DNA from 2 places in the Streptomyces sp. NPDC002577 genome. Region 1 is predicted to be linked to the other one. Evidence: predicted binding sites of a transcription regulator. Region 1 holds the regulator's gene; the other holds the start of a gene.

Region 1 (7,147 bases):
GCACGGTCACCTGCCCCGTCGCGCCGCCCGGGGCCCTCAGCCGCGCATCAGCAGCCACTCCTGAAGCTCCACCAGATTGCCCTCGGGGTCCTTGAGATGGGCGACGCGCAGCCGGTCCGTCATGGCGGCGGGCCCGTGCTCGAGGACCGCTCCGCGGCCGACGAGTTCCGCGCAGTACGCGTCGAGGTTGTCGACGCGCAGCACCACCAGGGAGCGGTGCCCGTTCACGGTGTCGGCGAGTTCGCCGAGCACCTCGGCCATCATGGCGCGGTCCTGCAGCGCGATGCCCGCCGAGCCGACGGCCGGGCTGAACTTCTCGTACGGGCCGTCCTGCGCGCCCGACTGCGGCTTCAGCCCGAGCACCTCGGCGTAGAAGCGGTAGCAGGCCTGGAAGTCGGAGACGAGCAGCCTCACCTGGGCCAGTTCCAATGCGGCCTCCTTCTCGGCACACATCCGGGGCCGCCCTGCGGCGACCGGTGCGGTCGCCGGGGGACTCGGCCGGGCGTCAGGACCAGCGGCCGGTGCGGCCGAGCAGCAGCGCGACAGCCGCCGTCCCCGCGGTCGACGTACGCAGCACGGTACGCCCCAGCCGGTACGTCCTGGCGCCTGCCGCCGAAAAGACCTGCAGCTCTTCGGGTGACACTCCCCCTTCGGGCCCCACGACCAGCACGATCTCGCCCGTGGCGGGAAGGCCGGCGGTGGCCAGCGGCTCGCTGCTGTAGTCCCGCTCCTCGTGCAGGACGGCCGCGAGGTCCGCCGTGGCCAGAAGCGCGGCGACCTGCTTGGTCGTCATGGCGTCCGCGACCTCGGGGAAGCGCACCCGGCGCGACTGCTTGCCCGCCTCGCGCGCCGTCGCCCGCCACTTGCCGAGCGCCTTGACGCCCCGCTCGCCCTTCCACTGCGTGATACAGCGCGACGCCGACCACGGCACGATCACGTCGACACCGGTCTCGGTCATGGTCTCCACCGCGAGCTCGCCCCGGTCGCCCTTGGGCAGGGCCTGCACGACGGTGATACGGGGCGTGGGCGGCGGTTCCTCCTGGACGGCCGCCAGATCCGTCACGACGAGCCGGTCCTTGCCCTCGGCCGCCTTGACGACGCCTTCCGTCCAGCGGCCGTGCCCGTCGGTGAGCACGACGTCCTCGCCCGGCCGCAGCCGCTTCACGGACACGGCGTGCCGCCCCTCGGGCCCGTCCAGCACGTACTCGGGGCCGCCCGGGACCTCGTCCACCACGAACACCGGCGCGGTCATGAGCCACTCTCCACGGACAACGCCGCCTTCGCGACGTCCAGTTCGGCGGCCAGCACCTCGACGAGCTGCCCGGCCGGGAGTTCCCGCGCCAGCCGGTGCCCCTGCCCCGCCCACAGCGCCATGCCCTGCGGGTCACCGGCCCCCGCGGCCGCCTTGCGCAGCCCGGAGGTGAGGTGGTGGATCTGCGGGTACGCGGCCGGGGCGTACGGACCGTGCTCGCGCATGAAGCGGTTGACGAGGCCGCGGGCCGGGCGCCCGGAGAAGGCCCGCGTCAGTTCGGTGCGGGCGAAGAGGGGGTTGGTCAGCGCGTCCTTGTGCAGGGCGTTGGCACCCGACTCGGGCGTCACCAGGAACGCCGTGCCCAGCTGCGCGGCCTGGGCGCCGGCCGCGAGTGCCCCGGCGATCTGCGCGCCGCGCATCATCCCGCCGGCCGCCACGATCGGCAGCCGCACGCTCTCGCGGACCTGTGTGATCAGCGACAGCAGGCCGATGCCCGCGGCGTCGTTCTCCGGGTTGTCGCGGTGGGTGCCCTGGTGGCCGCCTGCCTCGACGCCCTGTACGACCACGGCGTCCGCGCCGGCCCGCTGCACGGTCTGGGCCTCCTCGACCGTGGTGGCGGTGACCATGGTCAGCGTGCCCGCACGCGAGAGCGACTCGAGCACCTCGGGGGCCGGGCAGCCGAAGTGGAAGGAGACGACCGGGACCGGGTCGTCGAGGAGGATCGCCAGCTTGGCGTCGTAGCCGTCGTCGCGGCCGCCGTCGGGATCGCCCAGCTCGGTGCCGTACCAGGCGGCCTCACCGGCGAGCTGGTTGCGGTAGACGTCCACGGCAGCCGGGTCCGCACAGTCCGGCTGCGGCATGAAGAGATTCACACCGAACGGCCGGCTCGTCAGCGAGCGCAGCCGTTGGATCTCCTGGTACATCCCGTCAGCGGTCTTGTAGCCGGCCGCGAGAAACCCGAGCCCGCCGGCCTCCGAGACGGCCGCAGCGAGCTGCGGCCGCGACACGCCGCCCGCCATGGGGGCCTGCACGATCGGAAGAGGAAAGAGATCGCTCAGTGCGCTGGACATGACCGCATGTTGTCACGTCCAGCACACGAGTCCGAATCGGCCCTTCCGCATGACCCGGCAGGCGGCGTCACCGCCCGTTGAACGCGTCCTTGAGCCGCGAGAACAACCCCTGCTGCCCCGGCTGGAACTGCCCCAGGGGCCGCTCCTCCCCGCGCAGCTGCGCCAGCTCCCGCAGCAACCGCTCCTGCTCAGGATCAAGCTTCGAAGGCGTCTGCACCTCGACATGCACGACGAGATCACCGCGCCCGCCACCCCGCAGATGCGTGATGCCGCGCCCGTGCAGCGGGATCGACTGCCCGGACTGCGTACCGGGCCGGATGTCGACCTCCTCCAGCCCGTCCAGCGTCTCCAGCGGCACCTTCGTGCCGAGCGCGGCGGCCGTCATCGGGATGGTGACCGTGCAGTGCAGATCGTCGCCACGCCGCTGGAACACCGGGTGCGGCAGCTCGTGGATCTCCACGTACAGGTCGCCCGCGGGTCCGCCGCCGGGTCCGACCTCGCCCTCACCGGCGAGCTGGATCCGCGTGCCGTTGTCGACACCGGCCGGGATCTTCACGGTCAGCGTGCGACGCGACCGCACACGCCCGTCGCCCGCGCACTCCGGGCACGGGGTCGGCACGACCGTGCCGAAGCCCTGGCACTGCGGGCACGGCCGCGAGGTCATGACCTGGCCGAGGAACGACCGCGTGACCTGCGACACCTCACCGCGGCCGCGGCACATGTCACACGTCTGCGCCGAGGTGCCAGGGGCGGCACCCTCGCCGTTGCAGGTGTTGCACACCACGGCCGTGTCGACCTGGATGTCCTTGGTGGTGCCGAAGGCCGCCTCGTCCAGCTCGATCTCGAGCCGGATCATCGCGTCCTGGCCGCGCCGCGTACGCGACCGCGGGCCCCGCTGGGACGCCGTACCGAAGAAGGCGTCCATGATGTCCGAGAAGTTGCCGAAGCCGCCGGCGCCGAAGCCGCCCGCGCCCGCGCCGCCGCTCGCCGAGAGCGGGTCGCCGCCGAGGTCGTAGACCTGCTTCTTCTGCGGGTCCGACAACACCTCGTACGCGGCGTTGATCTCCTTGAAGCGCTCTTGCGTCTTCGGGTCCGGGTTGACGTCCGGGTGCAGCTCGCGGGCGAGCCTCCGGAATGCCTTCTTGATCTCGTCCTGGGAAGCGTCGCGGCGCACGCCGAGTACGGCGTAGTAGTCCGTGGCCACTTACGACTCCGCCAGGATCTGTCCGACGTAACGTGCCACTGCGCGTACTGCTCCCATCGTTCCCGGGTAGTCCATGCGGGTCGGGCCGACCACGCCGAGCTTGGCGACTGCCTCGCCGCCCGAACCGTAGCCCACCGACACCACAGACGTGGAGTTGAGCCCCTCATGGGCGATCTCGTGACCGATACGTACGGTCATGTGCGAATCCTTCGCCTCGCCAAGGAGCTTGAGGAGCACGACCTGCTCCTCAAGCGCCTCGAGCACAGGCCGGATGGTGAGGGGAAAGTCATGTCCGAAGCGGGTGAGATTGGCGGTGCCGCCGATCATCAGCCGCTCCTCGGTCTCCTCCACCAGGGTCTCGAGCAGCGTCGAGAGCACGGTCGAGACGGTGCCGCGGTCGTCGGCCTCGAAGGCCTCCGGCAGATCCTGCACCAGCTGCGGCACGTCGGTGAAGCGGCGGCCGACCACCCGGCTGTTGAGCCGCGCCCGCAGATCGGCGAGAGAGGTCTCGCCGAAGGGGGCGGGGCAGTCGACCATGCGCTGCTCGACCCGGCCGGTGTCCGTGATCAGTACGAGCATCAGCCGGGCCGGGGCCATCGACAGCAGCTCCACATGGCGCACCGTCGACCGCGTGAGCGACGGGTACTGCACCACCGCGACCTGCCGGGTCAGCTGCGCGAGCAGCCGCACCGTGCGTGCCACGACGTCGTCGAGGTCGACGGCGCCGTCGAGGAAGTTCTGGATGGCCCGGCGCTCGGGCGCGGTCATCGGCTTGACGCCCGCGAGCTTGTCGACGAAGAGGCGGTACCCCTTGTCCGTGGGGATGCGCCCCGCGCTGGTGTGCGGCTGGGCGATGTAGCCCTCGTCCTCCAGCACCGCCATGTCGTTGCGCACGGTCGCCGGGGAGACACCGAGGTTGTGCCGCTCGGTCAGGGCCTTGGAGCCGACGGGCTCCTCGGTGCCGACATAGTCCTGGACGATGGCGCGCAGTACTTCGAGTCTGCGTTCACTGAGCATCCGCGCACACCTCCAGGTCGTCGTGTCGTCCCTTACGGCCTCTCGCCTGGCACTCACTGTGTGCGAGTGCCAGCCTTCCCGGGCCAAGTGTACGGCCGTGGGGTACGGCCCCGGCAAGGGCGGTCACACCGGAGCGCTGCCGATATGTGCGGTCTGGGCTGGGGTGTCGTGCTGCGGCGGACCCCGGGGACTAGCGTCGCCGGTAGGGAAGTGGCACACGGATGGTGAAGGTCGTGTCGTGGGAATCGTGACGGACGTGGCGTGGGAAACACGGGGCTGGGAGGGGCTGTCGCCCCGGGTGGGCCGGCGCCGGCTGCCGGTGTGGGACTGCACGGTGGGCCTGGTCGTGGGCGAGGGTGCGGCGCTCATGGTCGACGCTGGATCCAGCCTGCGGGAGGGTGCGCAGCTGCGCCAGGAGGCACAGCAACTGCTCGGCCCCGGCCGGCGCGTGACGCATCTCGCACTGACCCATCCTCATTTCGACCACGTGCTGGGCGCGGCGGCGTTCGCGGGAGTCGAGGTCTACGGGCCCGTGGGGCTCGACTGGGTCTTCGCCGCGGGCCGGAAGGATCTCCTGGCCGACGCGGTACGGCACGGGCTCGACCCTGCGGACGCGGCGGAGGCCGCGGAACTCCTCGTCTCCCCGCGCCACCAGGTCAGCGGCGAGTGGACACTCGACCTGGGCGGTGGCCACCAGGTACTCCTTGCGAATGTGGGCCCCGGCCACACAGGACACGACATGGCGGTCCTGGTCCCCGCCACCTCCTCGACGCCCGAGATCGTCTTCTGCGGCGACCTGGTCGAGGAGTCGGGCGAACCGCAGGCGGGCCCGGACGCGGTGCCGTCCCACTGGCCCGCCGCCCTGGACCGGCTGCTGAACCTGGGCGGCGAGGACGCGGTGTACGTACCCGGTCATGGAGCCGCGGTGAATGCGGCGTTTGTCCGGCAGCAACGCGATCAGCTGGCGGCCCGGTTCGGCGTGTCGTAGCCAGGCCCCGCGCCTTCTCCCTATCGTCATCCGAATGCTCCCACCCGTCTCCCGCCACCGCCCCTCCAACGAGGGCCCTTCGGGCCCGCAGCGCCGTCTGTACTCTCCGGACCTCACCCCGCCGTGGAAGAAGCCGAAGCCGGTACCCGAGGTCCCGGCGGAACCAGGACTGGTCGTCGAGGAGTCCGGGACCGGCTTCTGCGGCGCGGTGATCCGCTGCGAGGCGGGCACGGTCACGTTGGAGGACCGATTCGGCAAGCACCGGGTGTTTCCGCTGGAGCCCCGCGGGTTCCTGCTGGAGGGCAAGGTGGTGACCCTGGTCCGCCCCTCCGGAGCGGCGCCGGTGCGTCCCACCCGTACGGCCTCGGGATCGGTTGCGGTGCCGGGCGCACGGGCCCGTGTGGCGCGCGCCGGGCGGATCTACGTCGAGGGCCGCCACGACGCCGAACTGGTCGAGAAGGTGTGGGGCGACGACCTGCGTATCGAGGGCGTGGTCGTCGAGTATCTGGAGGGCGTCGACGACCTCCAGGCGGTCGTCGCGGAGTTCTCCCCCGGCCCGGACGCCCGCCTGGGTGTCCTGGTGGACCACCTGGTCCCCGGCACGAAGGAGTCCCGTATCGCGGAGTCCGTCACGAGCGAGTACGCGCTGGTGGTCGGCCACCCGTTCATCGACATCTGGGAGGCGGTGAAACCGTCGGCGGTCGGCATCCGCGCGTGGCCGACGGTGCCGCGGGGCCAGGACTGGAAGACGGGAGTGTGCCGGGCACTGGGCTGGCCGGAGAACACCGGCGCGGCGTGGCAGCACATCCTGTCCCGGGTCCACTCGTACAAGGACCTGGAGCCCGCGTTGCTGGGCAGGGTGGAGGAACTGATCGACTTCGTCACGGCGTAGCTACATAGGTGCGGGCAATCGTGCCGCTGGGGCGGCACGGGTGGGCGCAGCGGCACCCGGCAAGCGCCGGTAAGCGACTCGGCTCCCGGCCAGCCCCGGCTCCGGTCGGCTTCAGTCGACCAGGTCCCTGACCACCGCGTCCGCAAGCAACCGCCCCCGCAACGTGAGCACGGCACGCCCATCGGCGTAAGGACCGTCCTCCAGGAGCCCGTCCCTTACGGCCCGCTCGGCCGCCTCCCGCCCCGCAGGGGCGAGGATGCCCAGCGGGCAACCCTCCCGAAGCCGCAGCTCCAGCAGAATCCGCTCCACACGCCGGTCCTCCTCGGAGAGCACCTCACGCCCGGCCCCGGGCGCCCGCCCCTCCGCCAGAGCCGCCGCATACGCCCCCGGATGCTTGACGTTCCACCACCGCACCCCGCCCACGTGGCTGTGCGCCCCGGGCCCGGCGCCCCACCAGTCGGCGCCCCGCCAGTACAGCTCGTTGTGCAGGCACCGCCCGGCCTCCGAAGTGGCCCAGTTGGAGACCTCGTACCACTCGAAGCCGGCCCCGGACAGCACCTCCTCCGCGATCAGATAGCGGTCCGCGTGCACGTCGTCGTCCGTCATGGGGATCTCGCCGCGGCGGATCCGCCGGGCGAGCTGGGTGCCCTCCTCGACGATCAGGGCGTACGCCGAGACGTGGTCCGGGCCGGCCCCGATGGCCGCGTCGAGGGAGGCGCGCCAG
Region 2 (7,147 bases), on a different contig from region 1:
ATCGTTTTTGCAGGAGGAGCTCCTGCAAGGGGCACGCGTATGCGTGCCCGTTCTGTTTCCTGTCTCCTGACGCGCCGCGGCTTCCCGTCGTCTAGCGCGCCGCGGCCCGAGCCAGATGATCGAGCGTCGCCGCCACCGCCGGCACCTGGGCCAGATCCGGCAGCGTGAGCGCGACGATCTCCCGCCGCACCGGGGGTTCGACCACCACGGCGCGCACCCCCTTGGGGCGTACGGACTCCAGTGCGAGCTCGGGCAGCACGGCCACCCCGAGACCGGCCCCGACCAGCCCGACCACCGCCGGATAGTCGTCGGTGGCGAAGTCGATGCGGGGCGCGAAGCCCGCGCTCTCGCAGACCTCGACGAGCTGCCGCCGGCAGCGCGGGCAGCCCGCGATCCACGGCTCGTCGGCGAGCTCCCCGATGGCGAGCGCCTCCGCCCCGGCGAGCCGGTGGCCTTGGGGGACGAGACAGACGAGCCGGTCGGCGAGCAGGGGGCGCACCACCAGGTCGTCCCACTCCTCGGCGCCCGCAGCACCCTCGTAGCGGAAGGCCAGCGTCACGTCGCAGTCGCCCTCGCGGAGCATCTCGACCGAGTGCGGCGGCTCGGCCTCCACCAGGGACACGCGGGTGCCGGGGTGCGCGGCACGCAGCGCGGCCAGCGCGGAGGGAACGAGCGTGGAGCTGCCGCTGGGAAAGGAGACGAGCCGGACCCGGCCTGCCCGCAGGCCCGCGATGGCGGCGATCTCCTCCTCGGCCGCGGTGAGGCCGGCCAGGATGGTCGTGGCGTGCCGGACCAGCGCCTCACCCGCCTGTGTGAGGCGCATCTCGCGGCCTGTTCGGATCAGCAGCGGCGTACCGGTGGAGGCTTCGAGCGCCTTCATCTGCTGGCTGACCGCGGGCTGGGTGCAGCCGAGTTCACGGGCCGCCGCCGAGAAGGAACCGGTGGTGGCCACGGCGCGCAGGACACGGAGATGACGGGCCTCGATCACAGTTCGAGCATAAGCGCGTCTTGGGTACAACGGCGAATAGTGAGTGGACGCTTTAGGGACGCTGTTGCCGCGGCTGCTTGCGGCGGCGGAGAGGCCGCACGCCGGGGTGCTCAGGGATGCACGTGACGACGTGGCGAGGAACAGCCTCTGACAGCCTGTCAGTCATGCGGGACCTGGTCACTCGTACGACCCTTGTCACGCGTACGGCGGATCCGCCTGCCATGTGCCGGCGGGCGGACGGGCCAGGGCGCGGAAACGGGCAGTTGATTAGCCTTGATCCATGACAACGGCTCTGATTACGGGATCCACGGCGGGCATCGGTGCCGCCTTCGCGCGGCGGCTCGCCGCAGACGGCCGCGACCTGGTCCTGGTGGCGCGCGACACCAAGCGGCTGCGCGAACAGGCCACCGAGCTGCACGACCGGCACGGCATCGAGGCGGAGGTGCTGACGGCGGACCTCGCGACGGAGGACGGCATCGAGGCGGTCGCCGCACGCCTGAAGGACCGCAGGAACCCGGTCGACCTGCTGGTCAACAACGCGGGCTTCGGCAACAAGGGCCGGTATCTGGAGGTCTCCATGGCCGACGAGCTGACCATGCTCAAGGTGCACTGCGAGGCGGTGCTCCGGCTGACGTCGGCGGCGGCGGAGACGATGCGGGAGCGCGGCCGCGGAGCCGTGATCAATGTCGCCTCGGTGGCGGCCTTCGTGCCGCGCGGGACGTACGGCGCGTCTAAGGCGTGGGTCGTGCAGTTCACGCAGGGTGCGGCGAAGGACCTGGCCGGATCGGGCGTACGGCTGATGGCGCTGTGCCCCGGCTTCGTACGGACCGAGTTCCACCAGCGCGCCGGGATGGCGACGGACAACATTCCCAAGTGGATGTGGCTCGACGCGGACAAGCTGGTCACGGCGGCGCTGGCCGATCTGTCGCGCGGCAGGACGCTGTCGATTCCGGACCCTCGGTACAAGGCGCTGATGGGCCTGGTGAAGGTGACGCCGCGGTCCCTGGTCGGCGGGATCTCGTCGAAGACGGGGCGGAAGTACGGACCCCGGTGACCTCCCGGTGACCTCGGGGAAGCCGGACCTCCTCGGGCTTCATTGAATCGGATGAAACGGATTTTTCACTAAAATGGTGGCATCTCACCAGGTCCGAGCACTTCGGGAGGCGCCATGACGTTCGTCCAGCTCATTGACTGCAAGACGAGCAGATTCGACGAGATGAACCGGCTCATGGACACATGGGTCGAGCAGACCAAGGGCAAGAGGACCGCCTCGCACAGCGTCATCGGCAAGGACCGGTCCGACGACTCCCACTTCATCGAGATAGTCGAGTTCCCCTCGTACGAGGACGCGATGAGGAACTCGAACCTCCCGGAGACCGACCGGATCTTCCGGGAGATGGTGGCCCTCTGCGACGAGATGCCGACGTTCACGGATCTGGACATCGTCCGCGACGAGCAGCTCTACAAGGACACCTGCCGGAGGTTCTTCGAGACGGTCGCCGCCGAGGGCGACCTTCCGCCGCTCGACGGGTTCCTGGCGGAGAACTACCACGACCACGATCCGGCCAACGACCCGGACAACATCGGGATGGACGCGATGCGCCGCGAGATAGAGATGTGGCGCGCCGGTTTCGATTTCGCGTTCACCATCGACGACCAGCTCGCCGAGGGCGACAGGGTCTGCACCCGCTGGACCTGGAACGCCACCCACAGCGGTGAGTTCATGGGGATTCCGGCCAGCAACAAGCAGGTCACCATGGCCGGGACCACCGTCCACCGGTGCCGCGAGGACGGCAAGATCGTCGAGGGCTGGTGGCAGTACGACAGGCTGGGCCTGATGGGGCAGCTGGAGGCACTGGAGATGTAGCGCACCAGAAAAGAGGGAAGGTCCCCGCTCCCTGAGGGAACGGGGACCTTCCTCCGTCGTTCAGCCGACGTGCGCCGACAGGACGTCAGCGCGGCCGCAGGACGTCAGTGCGCGTGCCCGTGGCCGTGACCGTGACCGGCCTCGGCCTCCTCCTCGGCCGGCTTCTCGACGACCAGGGTCTCGGTCGTGAGCAGCAGCGACGCGATGGACGCGGCGTTCTCCAGGGCGGAGCGGGTGACCTTGACCGGGTCGATGACGCCGGACTTCACCAGGTCGCCGTACTCGCCGGTGGCGGCGTTGTAGCCCTGGCCCTTCTCGAGCTCGGCCACCTTGGAGACGATGACGTAGCCCTCGAGGCCGGCGTTCTCGGCGATCCAGCGCAGCGGCTCGACGGCGGCGCGGCGGACGACGGAGACACCGGTGGCCTCGTCGCCGGTCTTGCCGAGGTTGCCCTCGAGCACCTTCACGGCGTGGACGAGCGCGGAGCCACCACCGGAGACGATGCCCTCCTCGACCGCGGCGCGGGTCGCGGAGATGGCGTCCTCCAGACGGTGCTTCTTCTCCTTCAGCTCCACCTCGGTGGCGGCGCCGACCTTGATCACGCACACGCCGCCGGCCAGCTTCGCGAGGCGCTCCTGGAGCTTCTCGCGGTCCCAGTCGGAGTCGGTGTTCTCGATCTCGGCCTTGATCTGGGCGACGCGGCCCGCGACGTCCTCGGACTTGCCGCCACCGTCGACGATGGTGGTGTCGTCCTTGGTGACGGTCACGCGGCGGGCGCTGCCGAGCACCTCGAGGCCGACCTGGTCGAGCTTGAGGCCGACCTCCTCGGCGATGACCTGGCCGCCGGTGAGGATCGCGATGTCCTGCAGCATCGCCTTGCGGCGGTCGCCGAAGCCGGGGGCCTTCACCGCGACGGCGTTGAACGTGCCGCGGATCTTGTTCACGACGAGGGTGGACAGGGCCTCGCCCTCGACGTCCTCGGCGATGATCAGCAGCGGCTTGGAGGCACCCGCCTGGATGACCTTCTCGAGCAGCGGCAGCAGGTCCTGGATGGAGGAGATCTTGCCCTGGTTGATGAGGATGTACGGGTCCTCCAGGACGGCCTCCATGCGCTCCTGGTCCGTCACGAAGTACGGCGACAGGTAGCCCTTGTCGAAGGCCATGCCCTCGGTGAAGTCCAGCTCCAGGCCGAAGGTGTTGGACTCCTCGACGGTGATGACACCGTCCTTGCCCACCTTGTCCATCGCCTCGGCGATGAGCTCGCCGACCTGCTGGTCCTGGGCGGACAGCGCGGCGACGGCGGCGATGTCGGACTTCTCGTCGATCGGGCGCGCGGTCGCGAGCAGCTCGTCGGAGACGGCGGCGACGGCGGCGTCGATGCCCTTCTTCAGGGCGGCCGGGGAGGCGCCGGCGGCGACGTTGCGCAGGCCCTCCTTGACCAGGGCCTGGGCCAGCACGGTGGCGGTGGTGGTGCCGTCACCCGCGATGTCGTTGGTCTTGGTCGCCACCTCCTTCACCAGCTGCGCGCCGAGGTTCTCGTACGGGTCGTCGATCTCGACCTCACGGGCGATCGTGACACCGTCGTTGGTGATGGTGGGCGCACCGAACTTCTTGTCGATGACGACGTTGCGGCCCTTGGGGCCGATCGTCACCTTGACCGTGTCGGCAAGCTTGTTGACGCCGCGCTCGAGGGCGCGACGGGCGTCCTCGTCGAACTTCAGGATCTTCGCCATGGGAGCGTTTCAGCCCTCTCGGAACTCGTATGAAAGAACTGCGCCCCTCGCCGCCCGGCTTCAGCGGGGTGGCCAGGGGCGCAGCTCAAAAAGCAAAGCGGGTGAACTACTTCTCGATGATCGCGAGCACGTCGCGCGCCGAGAGGACGAGGTACTCCTCGCCGTTGTACTTCACCTCGGTGCCGCCGTACTTGCTGTACAGCACGATGTCGCCGGTCTTCACGTCGAGCGGCAGGCGCTCGCCGTTCTCGAAGCGGCCCGGGCCCACGGCAAGGACGACGCCCTCCTGGGGCTTCTCCTTCGCGGTGTCCGGGATGACCAGGCCAGAGGCCGTGGTCTGCTCGGCGTCCAGCGGCTGGACCACGATGCGGTCCTCGAGCGGCTTGATGGCAACCTTGGAGCTGGCGGTCGTCACGATCCGACCTCCCCCTTCGGAGATCTCACGGGGTTAACTGTCTGAGGTGGCGACCAGGTCGATCCGTCGTCGCGGGTGCCGGACCTGCCCGTCGCGTCTGGCACTCTCCAGGGGGGAGTGCCAGAGCCGAGACTATGACCGCGATTAGCACTCGGTCAAGCGGAGTGCCAACGCGGCGCAGACAACACCGCGAATCGCCCTCACGAAGTGGTGACGGGACAGCCGTACGAATCCGGTGCCCGAGGCCGGCGCAGCTCCCGTCAGAGGTAGTCCTCCAGCCTCGCCACGGCATATCCCTTGGCGGTGATCACCTTCATGACGTACCGGATCAGGTCGGGCATCGTGCCGTTCCAGTCCTCACGGCCCCGGAAGTGGGTGAGGATGATGTCGCCGGGGTGGAGGTCCTGGTCCCCCTCCCGCCACTCCATGTGGTCCGGGAAGGCCTCGGCGTTCCACAGCGGAACGGCCTTGATGCCGCAGGACTTGGCGGCGCGCAGCGTGTCCCGGTTGTAGTTGCCGTAGGGCGGGCGGAAGACGGTGGGGCGCCTGCCGAACTCCTTCCCCATGATGTCCTGCATGCCGCAGATCTCGCGCCGCTGCTCGTCGTACGAAAGGCCGGGCAGGTAGGGGTGGTCGAGGGTGTGGTTGTTCAGCGTGACGCCGAGCTTCTGCATCTTCTTGAAGTAGCCGTAGTCCTCGTTCACCAGGTAGTCGCTGAGGAAGGCGCTGTACGGGATCTTCAGGTCGTTCATCATCCTCAGCAGCGACGGGTCCTTCTCGGCGCCGTCGTCGATGGTGAGGAAGACGACCTTGTCCGTCGTGGGGACGGTCGTGAAGACGGGCGGCAGGCCGAGGCCCTCGCCGTCCGTGACCTCGAAGCCCTCACGGGTCTCGATCTCCGGCTTGACCTCGGGCGGGGCGGGGGCCTGCAGCGGAGATCTGGCCAGGCCCCAGCGCTTCGCGGCGGCGACCCGGGCGGCCTGCGAGTCGATCAGCCGCTGCGCGTAGTCGTCGAGGGCGCGGGCGGGTGGGGCCTGGAGGCGCCCGGGCGGGCCGGGAAAGGGACCGGGGCCGGGGCCCGGGCGGGAGACGGCCCCCGAGTCGGTACGGGAGACCGAGCCGGAGTCGCCGCAGCCCGAGGCGACGGCGGCGACGGCGATGACGGCGAGGCAGACCCGAAGCGGGGCTCGCCGAAGTCGCGTACGCCGCGAGGGCCGTGGCAACGACCCTTGCCCGACCCGGCCGCTCGTGCTCCGCGGCAGCCACTCCAGGACCTGCGCGCCCCGACCCTTCCCGGGCCGCGCCGCGCCTTTCCCCGGCCGCGCCGCCTGCCGCGCCCCAGCGACACTCTCCCGCTGCCCGCTGGGCGTCTGACGCCCAGCGGCCCTCGCACATGGAGCGACGCCCACACAGAGAGCGGCGCTCCCAGGCTCGGCGGCCTCTTCCAGCCCGGCGGCCCTCGCGCACTCGGCGGCGTACTGCCGCCCGGCGGGCTGCTCCGGCCCAGTGGGCTGGAGCAGCCCGGGTGTCTTCGCCCGCCCGACAGGCTGTCCCTGCCCAGAGTTCTGCATGCGCCCTGCGGCCTGCCTCCGCCCAGTGGCCTGCACGTGACCAGCGGCGTGCCTCGCACCAGCGGCCTGCATCCGATCAGCAGGGCGCCCCGGTCGAGCGGCCGGCCCCGAACCAGCGGCCGTCTCCCGCCCGGCGGGATTCTGCCCTCCGGCGGGGTTCTCCGGCCCAACGGGCTCCACTCGCCCAGCGCCCTTCACCGGGCCGACAGGCCGCTCCGGCCCAACCGCCGGCGCCCGATCAGCGTCCTCCGCCTGCCGCTTGGCGTCTCCTCGCTCAGCAGCCTCCGCTCGCCCGGACCTCGGGCGTCCGGGGTATGTCCTCCGACATCGGGCGCATCGAGGAATCTTGTCCGTTTGTCGCATTTGACGCATGGCGTCGCATCTTGTCAGCGCCGTCCCCCCGGAACGGGACGACACCGCCGCCGGGCGCGCGCCGTCCACCGGCTGGCCGACAATGGGCCGGTGAACGACCGTGCTCCCGCCGCCTCCGCAGATTCCGTGTCCGCCTTCTTCGCGCTGCTCTCCGACGAGGGCCGCGCCCTCCTCGACGAGGTGCGCGGCATCGACCCGGCG

What was found. The regulator HrcA, encoded in region 1, represses chaperone genes, less so after heat shock. The targets are predictions, from matches to a motif close to TTNGCACTCNGNNNNNCNGAGTGCNAA.
Region 2: groES (co-chaperone GroES) is a predicted target of HrcA. The motif match lies at 5,148-5,174, and genes of this name have one in related genera.

Annotation. Positions count from the first base shown of each region.
Region 1 covers NZ_JBSFWK010000022.1:41,633-48,779, reverse strand. Annotated here, with positions in the region: gene ACWD4J_RS25245 (VOC family protein) at 37-429, opposite strand; gene ACWD4J_RS25240 (16S rRNA (uracil(1498)-N(3))-methyltransferase) at 506-1,252, opposite strand; gene ACWD4J_RS25235 (nitronate monooxygenase) at 1,249-2,322, opposite strand; gene dnaJ (molecular chaperone DnaJ) at 2,390-3,526, opposite strand; gene hrcA (heat-inducible transcriptional repressor HrcA) at 3,527-4,543, opposite strand; gene ACWD4J_RS25220 (MBL fold metallo-hydrolase) at 4,782-5,531, shown strand; gene ACWD4J_RS25215 (DUF3097 domain-containing protein) at 5,566-6,423, shown strand; gene hemW (radical SAM family heme chaperone HemW) at 6,535-7,147, opposite strand, start outside.
Region 2 covers NZ_JBSFWK010000023.1:72,599-79,745, reverse strand. Annotated here, with positions in the region: gene ACWD4J_RS26005 (LysR family transcriptional regulator) at 92-988, opposite strand; gene ACWD4J_RS26000 (SDR family NAD(P)-dependent oxidoreductase) at 1,269-2,042, shown strand; gene ACWD4J_RS25995 (ester cyclase) at 2,157-2,855, shown strand; gene groL (chaperonin GroEL) at 2,960-4,588, opposite strand; gene groES (co-chaperone GroES) at 4,695-5,003, opposite strand; gene ACWD4J_RS25980 (polysaccharide deacetylase family protein) at 5,264-6,226, opposite strand; gene ACWD4J_RS25975 (class I SAM-dependent methyltransferase) at 7,037-7,147, shown strand, end outside.